Regions from separate parts of the Metapseudomonas phytobenefica genome, predicted to be linked through region 3. Evidence: predicted binding sites of a transcription regulator. Region 3 holds the regulator's gene; each other region holds the start of a gene.
What was found. Region 3 encodes sigma-54, which starts transcription at its own class of promoters, with help from an activator protein. Its sites were predicted from a motif close to ANTGGCATNNANNTTGCTNT; they were not measured.
Positions count from the first base shown of each region.

Region 1: a site for sigma-54 is predicted at 1,907-1,926, ahead of ACFW0B_RS13745 (CmpA/NrtA family ABC transporter substrate-binding protein). Genes of this name have one in related genera too.
Region 2: a site for sigma-54 is predicted at 2,262-2,281, ahead of glnK (P-II family nitrogen regulator). Genes of this name have one in related genera too.
Region 4: a site for sigma-54 is predicted at 2,339-2,358, ahead of glnA (glutamate--ammonia ligase). Genes of this name have one in related genera too.

Region 1 is NZ_JBHZGM010000015.1:43,856-47,590, reverse strand. It holds gene ACFW0B_RS13750 (ANTAR domain-containing response regulator) at 1-563, opposite strand, end outside; gene ACFW0B_RS13745 (CmpA/NrtA family ABC transporter substrate-binding protein) at 585-1,778, opposite strand; gene ACFW0B_RS13740 (YgdI/YgdR family lipoprotein) at 1,978-2,187, opposite strand; gene acnB (bifunctional aconitate hydratase 2/2-methylisocitrate dehydratase) at 2,352-3,735, opposite strand, start outside.
Region 2 is NZ_JBHZGM010000004.1:119,354-123,088, forward strand. It holds gene ACFW0B_RS05265 (secondary thiamine-phosphate synthase enzyme YjbQ) at 1-227, opposite strand, end outside; gene ACFW0B_RS05270 (ammonium transporter) at 366-1,685, opposite strand; gene glnK (P-II family nitrogen regulator) at 1,724-2,062, opposite strand; gene ACFW0B_RS05280 (accessory factor UbiK family protein) at 2,477-2,740, shown strand; gene ACFW0B_RS05285 (YifB family Mg chelatase-like AAA ATPase) at 2,779-3,735, shown strand, end outside.
Region 3 is NZ_JBHZGM010000001.1:368,729-372,463, forward strand. It holds gene lptC (LPS export ABC transporter periplasmic protein LptC) at 1-207, shown strand, start outside; gene lptA (lipopolysaccharide transport periplasmic protein LptA) at 194-730, shown strand; gene lptB (LPS export ABC transporter ATP-binding protein) at 730-1,455, shown strand; gene ACFW0B_RS01730 (RNA polymerase factor sigma-54) at 1,603-3,099, shown strand; gene hpf (ribosome hibernation-promoting factor, HPF/YfiA family) at 3,185-3,493, shown strand; gene ptsN (PTS IIA-like nitrogen regulatory protein PtsN) at 3,504-3,735, shown strand, end outside.
Region 4 is NZ_JBHZGM010000035.1:49,000-52,734, forward strand. It holds gene ACFW0B_RS22145 (mechanosensitive ion channel family protein) at 1-648, shown strand, start outside; gene glnA (glutamate--ammonia ligase) at 834-2,237, opposite strand; gene thiI (tRNA uracil 4-sulfurtransferase ThiI) at 2,573-3,735, shown strand, end outside.

The sequences.
Region 1 (3,735 bases), on a different contig from region 3:
TCGTGCATCGCGATGATCTGCTCGGCCACCTGGATCAGCTTCTGTTGCCGGCTCATGGCCTGGCGGCGCATCAGGGTGTAGGCCTCTTCTTCGCCACACTGCTTCATCTTCATCAGCAGGCCCTTGGCCAGTTCGATGCGCTTGCGTTCGGCCAGCTGCTGGTCGCGGGCATTGAGCTGGGCGCGCAGGGCCTGGTCGGCTTCGAAGCGCGCCATGGCGACGTCAAGAATCGGCTGCAGGCGGTCGGTCTGGATGCCTTCGACAATGTAGGCGCTGACGCCGGCCTGGATGGCCTGGCGCATGACCGTGGGGTCGTGCTCATCGGTGAACATGACGATGGGGCGGGGCTGGTCACGGCTGACCAGCACGATCTGCTCCATCACGTCGCGGCCAGGGGATTCGGAATCGATCAGCACCACGTCCGGGCGGACGGCTTCGATGCGGGCCGGCAGGTCGATGGTCAATCCGGATTCGTCGATGACTTCGAATCCGGCCTCCACCAGGGCGGTTTTCAGGCGCCCGACTTTCTTTGCGGTGTCGTTGATCAGCAGGATGCGCAACATGGCGGCGGTCTTCCCCAACGGCTACAGGGCGATGGCGCGGGCATGGCCGGCCAGCGAATGGATCGGGAAGCTCCGGGCATAGGCGGCGGGATCGCTGCCGTCCCAGATTCGACCATCGATCAGGGTAGCGCTGCGCATCAGGTCGGGGATCGGGATGTCGAGCGCTTCTGCGGCGTCGCGGTAGATGTCCAGCCGTTGCACGCGCCGGGCGATGGCCTGGTAGTCCGGGTCGTCCCGCAGCAGGCCCCAACGACGGAACTGGGTCATGAACCAGATGCCGTCGGAGAGGAAGGGCATGGTCACCTGGCCATCGGCGAAGAAGCGCAGTGGGTGCTCATCTTCCCAGGCATTACCGAGGCCGTCCTGGTAATGCCCGAGGAAGCGCGGTTCCACGGCGCAGAGCGGCACGTCCACGTAATCGCTGCCGCTGATCAGGCGCGCCGTGCTGCGGCGGTTCTCCTCGCTGGCATCGATGAAACGGCTGGCTTCCAGCACGGCCATGGTCAGTGCGCGGGCGGTGTTTGGGTATCGCTCGGCGAATTCATGCGTGACGGCCAGGACCTTCTCCGGGTGATCGGGCCAGATCATCTGGCTAGTGGCCAGGGTAAAGCCCTGGCCCTGATCGACCGCCAGTGCCCCCCAGGGGCCGCCCGCGCAGAAGCCGTCGATTCGAGCTGCCTTGAGGTGGGTGACCATCTGCGAGGGAGGGACTACGACGGTGTCCACGTCCCGCAGTGGATGGATACCCTGGGCCGCCAGCCAGTAGTTCAGCCACATGGCATGGGTGCCGGTGGGGAAGGTCTGGGCGAAGGTCAGTCGCGCACCGCCATGGTGCACATGCCTGGCCAGCGCCTCGGAACTGGTCACGCCAATGCGCTTGAGGGGTTCGGAGAGGTTGATGGCCTGGCCGTTCTGGCAGAGCCCCATGAGGATCGCCATTTCGGCGCTGGGGCCACCGATACCCAGTTCGATGCCATACACCTGTCCATAGAGCGCCTGCGCGGCATCCAGCTCAGCGGAGAGCAGTTTGTCGCGCAGGGTGGCCCAGGACGACTGGCGCTGCAGGTTCAGGGTCAGGCCGTATGGCTGTGCAAAGCCCTGGGTCGCGGCGACTATCAGCGAGGCCGAGTCGGTCAGGGGCATGAAGCCCAGGTTGAGCACGCACTTCTCCGGCGCGTCGCTGCCGGCGACCCAGGCCAGGTTGTCCGGGCGCATGGTGTTCTGCTTGTCCGTCATGTCGAATGCCACCTATCAGCAAAAATGGCGTCGATCCGGGGTGGCCGGAATCGACGCCATCGTCATCAGCCTGCTCCGCCGTTGGAGCGCGCCGCCTTGTCGCTGATGAAGCAAGCGATATGCCAGCCAAAAAAAGAGCCCCGCGATGGCGGGGCAGGGTTCGGAGGTCGGAGCTACCTCAACGTTCGATGATCTGCTTCACCTGGCTTTGCGGAATCTGTTGGGTCCGGCCTTCATGGTCCTCGAATTCGAGCATGCCGGTGTCCCTGTCCAGTTCGGGTTTCTCGTCGGTGGCGATGAGCTGGCCGTCGGTCGTGGCGATCAGGTACTCGCTGGAGCAACCGGCCAGGCCCAGGGTGCAGATGAGGATCAGGAACCAGGTTTTCATGGAGGCCTCCCCCGTTGTGGGGCTCTTATCTGCAACATAGCTGCTTGGGGGGCGCCTGCAAGTCGGCTGGATGGGAATGTGGAAAGGTCTGTGATGCAGATGGCAGAAAAGAAAAAGCCCCGCACGAGGCGGGGCTTTCTCCTTACCGAGCTACCGATGGGGGTTTAGGCCTGAACCACCGGAATCTTGGCGTTTGCAGCGGCTTCCTTGTACTCGGCGATCTGGTCGAAGGACAGGTAGCGGTAGATATCGGCAGACATGCTGTCGATGTTCTTCGCGTATTCCATGTACTCCTCGACGGTCGGCAGTTTGCCCAGGATGGACGCAACGGCCGCCAGTTCGGCGGAGGCCAGGTAGACGTTGGTGGCGTCGCCCAGGCGGTTCGGGAAGTTACGGGTGGAGGTGGAGACAACGGTGGCGCCGGTCTGGACGCGAGCCTGGTTGCCCATGCACAGGGAGCAACCCGGCATTTCCATGCGGGCGCCAGCCTTGCCGTAGATGCCGTAGTAGCCTTCCTCGGTCAGCTGGTGCTGGTCCATCTTGGTCGGCGGAGCCAGCCACAGACGGGTCGGGATACCGCCCTTGACCTTGTCCAGCAGCTTACCGGCAGCACGGAAGTGACCGATGTTGGTCATGCAGGAGCCGATGAACACTTCGTCGATCTTGTCGCCGGCCACGGTGGACAGCAGGCGGGCATCGTCCGGGTCGTTCGGGGCGCAGAGCACAGGCTCCTTGACGTCGGCCAGGTCGATCTCGATGACGGCGGCGTATTCGGCGTCCTTGTCGGCTTCCAGCAGTTGCGGGTTGGCCAGCCAGGCTTCCATCGCCTTGGCGCGACGCTCCAGGGTGCGGGCATCGCCGTAGCCTTCGCCGATCATCCAGCGCAGCAGGGTGATGTTGGACTTCAGGTATTCGGCAATGGCTTCTTCCGGCAGCTTGATGGTGCAACCGGCAGCGGAACGCTCGGCCGAGGCGTCGGACAGCTCGAAGGCTTGCTCGACGGTCAGGTCGTTCAGACCTTCGATCTCGAGGATGCGGCCGGAGAAGATGTTCTTCTTGCCCTTCTTCTCGACGGTCAGCAGGCCAGCCTGGATGGCGTAGTAGGGGATGGCATGGACAAGGTCACGCAGGGTGATACCGGGTTGCATCTTGCCCTTGAAACGCACCAGAACGGATTCCGGCATGTCCAGCGGCATGACGCCGGTGGCAGCGGCGAAGGCTACCAGGCCGGAACCGGCCGGGAAGGAGATGCCGATCGGGAAGCGGGTGTGGGAGTCGCCACCGGTGCCGACGGTGTCAGGCAGCAGCATGCGGTTCAGCCAGCTGTGGATGATGCCGTCGCCCGGACGCAGGGACACGCCGCCGCGGGTCTTGATGAAGTCCGGCAGGGTGTGGTGGGTGTTGACGTCGATGGGCTTCGGATAGGCAGCGGTGTGGCAGAAGGACTGCATCACCAGGTCGGCGGAGAAGCCCAGGCAGGCGAGGTCTTTCAGCTCGTCGCGGGTCATCGGGCCAGTGGTGTCCTGGGAGCCAACGGTGGTCATCTTC
Region 2 (3,735 bases), on a different contig from region 3:
CTTTCACCCTGGGGCACCAGTCGATTGAAGAATCGCTCGAAGTCCCGGCGTACCGCGGGATCGGCATTCTCGTTCACCGTCAGTGACGCCGACGTGTGCTGCAGCCAGAGGTGCAACAGACCGACGCGATAGCGCCGCAGTTCCGGCAACGCCACGAGGATTTCCTCGGTGACCAGATGGAAGCCTCGCGGCCTCGGGCGCAAGGTGATCAGGGTCTGCTGCCACATCCGCAAATACCTGTCTCGGCTCGTACGGGCGGCATTCTAGCGCGGCCGATAAAAAAGCAAAGGGCGCCTTTCGGCGCCCTTTTCGGCAGTGCTGCCAACTTCCCCGCCGGCAGCTGCCGGGCGGGGAAATCATCAGGATCAGAGGTTGTAGCCGCGCTCGTTGTGCTGAGCCAGGTCGAGGCCGACGGTCTCTTCCTCTTCGTTGACGCGCAGGCCCATGACCACGTCCAGCACCTTCAGGATCACGAAGGTCACGATGCCGGTGTAGACCACGGTGAAGGCCACGCCTTCGAACTGGATGAGCAGCTGGGCACCGATGTCTTCCACGGCGCCGAAACCACCCAGGGCAGGCGCTGCGAATACGCCGGTCAGCAGGGCGCCGACGATACCGCCGATGCCGTGTACACCGAAGGCGTCCAGGGAGTCGTCGTAGCCCAGCTTGCGCTTCAGGCTGGTGGCGCTGAAGTAGCAGATCACGCCGGCAGCCAGGCCGATGATCAGGGCGCCCATCGGGCCGACGGTGCCGGCAGCCGGGGTGATGGCGACCAGGCCGGCAACCACGCCGGACGCGATACCCAGGGCGCTCGGCTTACCGTGGGTCAGCCACTCGGCGAACATCCAGCTCAGGGCAGCGGCAGCGGTGGCGATCTGGGTGACCAGCATGGCCATGCCGGCAGTACCGTTGGCGGCCACGGCGGAACCGGCGTTGAAGCCGAACCAGCCGATCCACAGCATGGCGGCGCCCACCAGGGTGTAGCCCAGGTTGTGCGGGGCCATCGGGGTGGTCGGATAACCCTTGCGCTTGCCCAGCACCAGGCAGGCGACCAGGCCAGCCACACCGGCGTTGATGTGCACCACGGTGCCGCCGGCGAAGTCCAGCACGCCCCAGTCCCACATCAGGGCGCCGTCACCGCTCCACACCATGTGGGCGATCGGCGCATAGACCAGGGTGAACCAGACGGCCATGAACACCAGCATGGCGGAGAACTTCATGCGCTCGGCAAAGGCACCCACGATCAGGGCGGGGGTGATGATGGCGAACGTCATCTGGAAGGTGACGAATATGCTCTCGGGGAAGGCCGCGACCAGGCTGTCGATGCCGACGCCGCTGAGGAACGCCTTGGAGAAGCCGCCGACGAAGGAGCTGAAGTTGAGTACGCCCTGCTCCATGCCGGTGGTATCGAAGGCCAGGCTGTAGCCGTAGACCACCCAGAGGATGCTGATCAGACCGGTGATGGCGAAGCATTGCATCATCACCGACAGAACGTTCTTGGACCGCACCATGCCGCTATAGAACAGCGCCAGGCCGGGGATGGTCATGAACAGGACCAGTGCGGTGGCGGTAAGCATCCACGCCGTGTCGCCACTGTTCAACACTACCTCGTCGGCGGCCATGGCCAGGCCAGGGGTAACGAGGGACAAAAGGGCTCCTAGCCCTGCGGTTTTACGCAGAGTCATGTTGTTTTCTCCTGGGGCGTTGGGGTTCGGAGGCTTGGTTAGATCGCGTCGGTGCCGGTTTCGCCGGTACGGATACGAATGGCCTGTTCCAGATTGACGACGAAAATCTTGCCGTCACCGATCTTGCCGGTGTTGGCAGCCTTGGTGATGGCCTCGATCACGCGGTCCAGCTGGTCGTCAGCGATGGCCACGTCGATCTTCACTTTCGGCAGAAAATCGACAACATATTCCGCACCGCGGTACAGCTCGGTGTGGCCCTTTTGCCGTCCGAAGCCCTTGACCTCGGTGACAGTGATGCCCTGCACGCCGATCTCAGACAACGACTCGCGCACGTCGTCGAGCTTGAAAGGCTTGATGATGGCGGTGACTAGCTTCATGAAACTCTCTCCCGTGTTTGGTTGACTTGCCCCAGGAAAAACACGAACCCGGGTCAAGTCTAAGCGCAGTGTCTGGCTTTTGTAACGCGTCGGCCCGCCCTGGCTCGGGACTCCGACACCAACCAACCGCTTCTGGCGAAACACTCCCCCGCCTCGCCTGGTGCACCGGTACTGCATCGGTGCATGCGTCGATCTGCTCTAAGCAGAATTCTTGCCAGCTCCAGGGAAAGTGCCTTTTTTCAAGAAGATACTGGCTGGATGCCAGTCAGATCGGCTCAACAGACCACTTGCATCGCACCAAAGCAGTGCATGGCGCCCCAGGGCGTTGCTCAAAAAGCGTGCACCGGCCATCGCCGGACCGGCGCCTGGGAGCAGCGTGGTAGACTCCCGCCCATTCACTTTCGGATGCCCGCCATGCTGCCGCCCAAAGCCCTGCTCGATACCCTCGCCTCCACCGCCTCGCGCCTGTTCAGCAGCGACAGCCCGCTGCCCCGCGCCGAGGTCGAAGCCCAGTTCAAGGTCCTGCTGCAGAGTGCCTTCGGCAAACTCGACCTGGTCAGCCGCGACGAGTTCGACAGCCAGATGGTGGTGCTCGGCCGTACCCGCGCGCGCCTGGAAGCGCTGGAAGCCAAGGTCGCGGAACTGGAAGCCAAGTTGAACCCGCCACCGGCGGAGTGACACCACTCCGGCCCGGCTTACCGATCAAGGAGTGATCAATGTCCCTGGCCATCGTCCACAGTCGCGCGCAGGTCGGCGTCGAAGCCCCTGCCGTGACCGTCGAAGCCCACCTCGCCAACGGCCTGCCGTCCCTCGCCCTGGTAGGCCTTCCGGAAACCGCGGTGAAGGAAAGCAAGGACCGCGTGCGCAGCGCGATCCAGAACAGCGGCTTCGACTTCCCTCCCCGCCGCATCACCCTCAACCTCGCCCCGGCCGACCTGCCGAAAGACGGTGGCCGCTTCGATCTCGCCATCGCCCTTGGCGTGCTCGCCGCCAGCGGCCAGCTGCCGGCCAACGCCCTGGAAGAGGTGGAGTGCCTGGGCGAACTGGCGCTCTCCGGCTCCCTGCGCCCCGTGCAGGGCGTATTGCCCGCCGCACTGGCCGCCCGCGCCGCCGGCCGCACCCTGGTGGTGCCCCGGGAGAACGCCGAGGAAGCCAGCCTCGCCAGCGGCCTCAAGGTCCTGGCAGCCGGGCACCTGCTGGAGCTGACCGCGCACTTCGCCGGCCATACGCCGCTTGCCCCCTACCAGGCCCAGGGCCTGGTGGAAGATCGCCCGCCCTACCCCGACCTCGCCGATGTCCAGGGCCAGGTGGCCGCCAAACGCGCCCTGCTGGTGGCTGCCGCCGGCTGCCATAACCTCTTGTTCTGCGGACCACCAGGCACCGGCAAGACGCTGCTCGCCAGCCGCCTGCCCGGGCTGTTGCCGCCACTGGAAGAGCAGGAAGCCCTGGAAGTGGCAGCGATCCATTCAGTCGCCAGCCACGCGCCCTTGCAAAGCTGGCCCCAGCGACCTTTCCGCCAGCCCCACCACAGTGCCTCCGGCGCGGCCCTGGTGGGCGGAGGTAGCCGCCCCAAACCCGGCGAGATCACGCTGGCGCACCAAGGCGTGCTGTTCCTCGACGAACTCCCCGAATTCGACCGCAAGGTGCTGGAGGTCCTGCGCGAGCCACTGGAG
Region 3 (3,735 bases):
GCGCGCACCGATGCCAAGGGCCGCCCGACCATCCTGACTACCAGCCGGCTGACCGTGTTCCCCGACCAGGAATATGCGCAGACCCAGCAAGCCGTTAGAATCGAGGCGGCCAATGGGGTGACCACGGCACAAGGAATGAAAGCGTACTTGAATGACAGCAGGATGCTCCTGCAGTCCAACGTAAGAGGCCAGCATGAGGTTCGTTAATACCCTCCCCCTGTTGCTCAGCCTGGGCACCGCACTCGGAAGTGCCGCCGCCTGGGCACTGCCCACGGACCGCGACCAACCGATTCGCGTACAAGCCGACAGCGCCGAGCTCGATGACAAGCAGGGCGTCGCGGTTTACCGCGGCAACGTCGTGATCACCCAGGGCACCCTCAAGATCACCGGCGATACCGTCACCATCACCCAGGACGCCAACGGCGACGTCGAGGTCTTCACCTCGGTCGGCAAGCCCGCGTACTACGAGCAGAAGCCGGCGGTCGACAAGGAGATCGTCAAGGCCTACGGCCTGACCATCCAGTACTTCGCCGCCAACGAGCGCATCATCCTGCTCGACCAGGCCAAGGTCGTACAGGAAGGCAATACCTTCGAAGGCGAGAAGATCGTCTACGACACCCAGCGCCAGATCGTGAACGCAGGCCGCGCCACCGGCGGTAACGTGACCACTCCGCGTCCGCGGATCGACATGGTCATCCAGCCGAAGAAGAAAGAGCAGAAAGCACAGTAATGGCGACCCTCAAAGCCCAGCACCTGGCCAAGAGCTACAAGAGCCGCCAGGTGGTCCGCGACGTCAGCCTGTCAATCGACAGCGGTCAGATCGTCGGCCTCCTCGGCCCCAACGGCGCGGGCAAGACCACCTGCTTCTACATGATCGTGGGCCTGGTCAAGGCCGACCAGGGCCGCGTCCTGATCGACCACCAGGACGTCACCCACCAGCCGATGCATGGCCGCGCCCGCGCCGGCATCGGCTATCTGCCGCAGGAAGCCTCGATCTTCCGCAAGCTCAGTGTGGCGGACAACATCATGGCGATCCTCGAGACCCGCAAGGATCTCGACCGCGCCGCACGCCGCAAGGAACTGGAAAACCTGCTTCAGGAATTCCATATCAGCCACATCCGCGACAGCCTCGGCATGAGCCTGTCGGGTGGTGAGCGCCGTCGTGTGGAAATTGCCCGCGCGCTGGCCACGGCCCCCAAATTCATCCTGCTGGACGAACCTTTCGCCGGCGTGGACCCGATTTCCGTGGGCGACATCAAGCAGATCATCCATCACCTCAAGGCGAAAGGGATCGGTGTACTCATCACCGATCACAACGTCCGCGAGACCCTGGACATCTGCGAGACCGCCTACATTGTCAGTGACGGACAACTGATCGCCGAAGGTGATGCGGAAGCCATCCTGGCCAACCAGTTGGTAAAGGAAGTCTACCTGGGCCACGAGTTCCGCCTGTAGTCTCCCGCAACCGCGCCTACAAGACCGGTTGCGCGGGCTAGAAAAATCCTTCAAGGTCAGGCATATAATTTGCTTCCTGGTGGCGCTTCGGCGCCCTGTAGTGGATGGCGCGCAAGCGCCGGCGAATAAGGTGCTAAGCCCTCTGCCATGAAACCATCGCTAGTCCTCAAGATGGGCCAGCAGCTGACGATGACCCCGCAGCTGCAACAGGCCATTCGCCTGCTCCAACTCTCCACCCTGGACCTCCAGCAGGAGATCCAGGAAGCGCTGGAGTCCAACCCGATGCTCGAACGGCAGGAGGATGGCGACGATTTCGACACCTCCGACCCCATGGCCGAAGGCGATCAGCAACCCAGTTCCGGCAACCAGGAAGCCAGCTTCCAGGAGTCCAGCGTCGAGACCAATGCCGAAGCCATCGAAGATGGCGAATGGCACGAGCGCATTCCCAGCGAACTCCCCGTCGATACCGCCTGGGAAGACGTCTACCAGACCAGCGCCAGCAGCCTGCCGAGCAATGACGACGACGAGTGGGACTTCACCTCCCGCACTTCGGTTGGCGAGAGCCTGCAGAGTCACCTGCTCTGGCAACTCAACCTGGCGCCGATGTCCGATACCGACCGCCTGATCGCGGTAACCCTGATCGACTGCATCAACAACGACGGCTACCTCGAAGAGTCCCTTTCCGAGATCGTCGAAGCCTTCGACCCGGAACTCGGCATCGAGCTGGACGAAGTGGAAGTTGTCCTGCATCGCATCCAGCAATTCGAACCCGCCGGCGTTGGCGCTCGCGACCTTCGCGAATGCCTGCTCCTGCAACTGCGCCAGCTGCCTCCGGGCACTCGCTGGCTGGCCGAGGCCCAGCGCCTGGCCGGTGACTTCCTCGACCTGCTGGGCAGTCGCGACTACAGCCAGCTGATGCGCCGCATGAAGCTCAAGGAAGATGAACTGCGCCAGGTCATCGAATTGATCCAGGGGCTGAATCCGCGCCCCGGTTCCCAGATCGAAGCCAGCGAGCCCGAGTACGTGGTGCCGGATGTCATCGTCCGCAAGCACAACGAACGCTGGCTGGTGGAACTGAATCAGGAAGCCGTGCCGCGCCTGCGGGTCAATCCGCACTACGCCGGCTTCGTCCGTCGCGCCGACTCCAGCGCCGACAACACCTTCATGCGCAATCAGCTTCAGGAAGCGCGCTGGTTCATCAAGAGCCTGCAGAGCCGCAACGAAACACTGATGAAGGTCGCCACCCAGATCGTCGAGCACCAGCGCGGCTTCCTCGAATACGGCGACGAGGCGATGAAGCCTCTGGTCCTGCACGACATCGCCGAAGCCGTGGGCATGCACGAGTCCACCATCTCGCGCGTGACTACCCAGAAATACATGCATACGCCCCGTGGAATCTACGAGCTGAAGTACTTCTTCTCCAGCCACGTAAGTACTTCGGAAGGTGGCGAATGCTCGTCTACCGCAATCCGCGCCATCATCAAAAAACTGGTCGCAGCGGAAAATCCGAAAAAGCCATTGAGCGACAGCAAGATCGCTGGTTTACTGGAAGCACAGGGCATTCAAGTGGCCCGTCGCACAGTAGCCAAGTATCGCGAATCCCTTGGGATTGCCCCTTCCAGCGAACGCAAGCGACTGATGTGACGCGGAAATTGACCCACGCCAAAGTGTTCCGGTGGCAGGCCCGTTAGCCTGTTTCTAAATACACGGGCAATAAGGAGAAAGCGGTATGCAAGTCAACATCAGTGGACATCAACTGGATGTGACCGACGCCCTGCGCAACTACGTTGTCGAGAAGTTCGACCGTCTGGAGCGCCACTTTGACCGAATCACCAATGTTCAGGTGATCATGCAGGTCGAGAAACTCAAACAGAAAATCGAAGCCACTTTGCACGTCGCCGGCGGCGAGGTCGTTGCCAACGCGGAACATGAAGACATGTACGCTGCCATCGACCTGCTTACCGACAAGCTCGATCGCCAACTGATCAAGCACAAGGAAAAGCAATTGAACCGCCAGCAGGGTGCCACTGCCCGCTGACCCCTCCTCCATGATCCGACTCGAGCAAATCCTGACCCCCGGCCGTTCCCTCGTGAACGTGCCGGGCGGCAGCAAGAAACGCGTACTGGAACAGATCGCCAAGCTGGTCGCTCGCGACCTTCCCGACCTCGACAACCAGGACATCTTCGAAAGCCTGGTAGCCCGGGAGAAACTCGGTTCCACCGGTTTCGGCAACGGCATCGCCATTCCCCACTGCCGCCTCACTGGCTGTACGTCGCCCA
Region 4 (3,735 bases), on a different contig from region 3:
AACATGGGCATGAACGTCACACCGCTGCTGGCCGGCGCGGGGGTGATCGGCCTGGCGATCGGTTTTGGTGCGCAGTCCCTGGTGGCGGACCTGATCACCGGACTGTTCATCATCATCGAGGACTCGCTGTCCATCGACGACTACGTGGATGTCGGCGGCCACCTGGGTACCGTGGAGGGGCTGACCATCCGCACCGTGCGCCTGCGCGACCTGGATGGCGTGGTGCACACCATCCCCTTCAGCGAGATCAAGAGCATCAAGAACTTCTCGCGGCAGTTCGGCTACGCCATGTTCCGCTGGCCGGTGCCGGCGAGCATGCCGATCGACGACGCGGTGGCTTTGGTGCAGGAGGTGGCCAGGGAACTGCGCAGCGATCCGGACGTGCGCCGCAGCCTGTGGTCGCCCCTGGAAATGCAGGGGGTGGAAAGCTTCGACAACGGCCAGGCGATCCTGCGCTTCCGCTTCAAGACCGCGCCGATCAAACAGTGGGAAGTGCAGCGGGCGTTCAACCTGCGCCTGCGCAGGCGCCTCGACCAGAGCGGCCTGGAACTGGCGATGCCGCGCCTGAACGTGCAGCTCAGCCGGATGCGCCAGCCAAGGGCCAAATCGCCGGAAGGGCGGGGCATGGCGGTGGACGAGGGGATATAGACGGCGATGAACGTTGGTTGTGGGGGCGAATTCATTCGCTAAGCAGACCGCAGGTCTGCCCTGAAATTGCGGGGGGCTGCTACGCAGCCCATAGCGAATGACTTCGCTCCCACAGGAAAACCATTCAATAAAAAAGCCTCCCGAAGGAGGCCTCAATGTTGACGCTATTTATAGGTATTCGTGGATCAGACGCTGTAGTACAGGTCGTATTCCAGCGGGTGCACGAAGGTGCGCACCTTGATTTCTTCTTCGCTCTTCAGCTCGATGTAGGCATCGATGAAGTCGTCGCTGAACACGCCGCCCTTGGTCAGGAACGCGCGGCCCTTGTCCAGTTCTTCCAGAGCCTCTTTCAGGCTGCCGCAAACCTGCGGGATTTCCTTGGCCTCTTCCGGCGGCAGGTCATACAGGTTCTTGTCGGCGGCATCGCCGGGGTGGATCTTGTTCTGGATGCCGTCCAGACCGGCCATCAGCAGTGCGGCGAAGGCCAGGTAGGGGTTGGCAGCCGGGTCCGGGAAGCGCGCTTCGATACGGCGGGCTTTCGGGCTGTTCACGTACGGGATACGGATGGAAGCGGAACGGTTGCGGGCGGAGTAGGCCAGCATGACCGGAGCTTCGAAGCCCGGAACCAGACGCTTGTAGGAGTTGGTGGACGGGTTGGTGAAGCCGTTCAGCGCCTTGCCGTGCTTGATGATGCCGCCGATGAAGTACAGGGCGGTGTCGGACAGGCCGGCATAGCCTTCGCCAGCGAAGGTGTTCTTGCCATCCTTGGAGATGGACATGTGAACGTGCATGCCCGAGCCGTTGTCGCCGTACAGGGGCTTCGGCATGAAGGTCACGGTCTTGCCGTAGGCGTCGGCAACGTTGTGCACGCAGTACTTCAGGGTCTGGACTTCGTCAGCCTTGGCAACGAGGGTGTTGAACTTCACACCGATCTCGTTCTGGCCGGCGGTGGCCACTTCGTGGTGGTGAACTTCTACCACCAGGCCCATTTCTTCCAGGGCGTTGCACATGGCGGTACGGATTTCGTGGTCGTGGTCGACCGGCGGTACCGGGAAGTAGCCGCCCTTCACACCCGGACGGTGGCCCTTGTTGCCGCCTTCGATGTCGGCGTCGGTGTTCCAGGAAGCCTGCTCGGAGAAAATCTTGAACATGGAGCCGGAGATGTCGGACTTGAACTTCACTTCGTCGAAGATGAAGAACTCCGGCTCCGGACCTACGAATACGGTGTCACCGATACCGGTGCTCTTGAGGTATTCCTCGGCGCGACGGGCAATGGCGCGCGGGTCGCGGTCGTAGCCTTGCATGGTGCTCGGCTCGATGATGTCGCAGACCAGGATCAGGGTCGGCTCTTCGGTGAACGGGTCCAGCACGGCGGTGCTGTCGTCCGGGAGCAGGATCATGTCGGAGGCTTCGATGCCTTTCCAGCCGGCGATGGAGGAACCGTCGAACATCTTGCCGTGTTCGAAGAAATCGTCATCCGCGTCACGGGCCGGCATGGTCACGTGCTGCTGCTTGCCTTTGGTATCGGTGAAGCGCAGATCAATCCACTTCACGTCGTGTTCTTTAATCAGTTGAAGCGACTTCGACATGTTGTCCTCCAGGTGGAAAGGGGGCGGGAACCGTTAACCCCTTAAAGAATTCGTAGTGAAGCCGGGGCGGGATAGTCCGCCAGGGCGACCTGCCTCACAAGGGAGCAATTAGCGTGCCAGTGCCCCGTTCTGGGCAGAAGCCTCAAAACTCGCACCTGGCGGGGGCTTGGTCGTGATTGTGCACAAAATTTCGCACCCTTTTTGTGCTTGTCGTGGTGCGCGTGATCCATTTTGGTGCGATCTGTGCTTTTCTGAAGGAATTTGGTCAAAGCTTGAACAATTTCCGCTATAATCCGCGCCCCTCTTTTTCGGCCGCCGCCCACGCGCTGTTTTTCATGAAACTCATCGTCAAAGTCTTCCCGGAAATCACCATCAAGAGCCGGCCGGTGCGCAAGCATTTCATCCGCCAGCTCTCGAAGAACATCCGCGCGGTCCTGAAAGACCTGGACCCGGAACTCGAGGTGACCGGCGTCTGGGACAACCTCGAGGTTCAGACGCGCCAGACCGAGCCGAAGCTTCTGCGCGAAATGATCGAGCGGCTGACCTGCGTCCCTGGTATCGCCCACTTCCTCGAAGTGCACGAGTACCCGCTGGGCGATTTCGACGACGTGCTGGAAAAGTGCAAGCTGCACTACGCCGACCAGATTCCCGGCAAGATTTTCGCCGTGCGCTGCAAGCGCGCCGGCAAGCATCCATTCACCTCCATGGAGCTGGAGCGCCACGTCGGCAGCCGCCTGCGCCAGGAGTGCAACGCCGCCGGCATTTCCCTGAAGAACCCGGAAGTGGAAGTGCGGATGGAAGTGCGCGACCAGCGCCTGTTCGTCATCCACCACCAGCACGACGGCATCGGCGGTTACCCGCTGGGCTCCCTGGAGCAGACCCTGGTGCTGATGTCCGGTGGCTTCGACTCCACCGTCGCCGCCTACCAGATGATGCGCCGCGGCCTGATGACCCACTTCTGCTTCTTCAACCTCGGCGGCCGTGCCCACGAACTGGGCGTGATGGAAGTGGCCCACTACCTGTGGGAGAAATTCGGTCGTTCCCAGCGCGTGCTGTTCATCAGCGTGCCCTTCGAGGAAGTGGTCGGCGAAATCCTCAGCAAGGTGGACAACAGCCAGATGGGCGTGGTGCTCAAGCGCATGATGCTGCGTGCTTCCACCCACATGGCACGCCGCCTGAACCTGGATGCGCTGGTTACCGGCGAAGCCATTTCCCAGGTGTCCAGCCAGACCCTGCCTAACCTCTCGGTGATCGATTCGGCCACCGACATGCTGGTGCTGCGCCCGCTGATCGCCAGCCACAAGCAGGACATCATCGACACCGCCACCCGCATCGGCACCGCCGAGTTCGCCAAGCACATGCCCGAGTATTGCGGCGTGATTTCGGTGAACCCGACCACCAAGGCCAGGATCGGCCGTATCGAGCACGAAGAAGAGCAGTTCGACATGGCCATCCTTGAACGCGCCCTGGAACGTGCGCGTCTGGTGCCGATCGACCG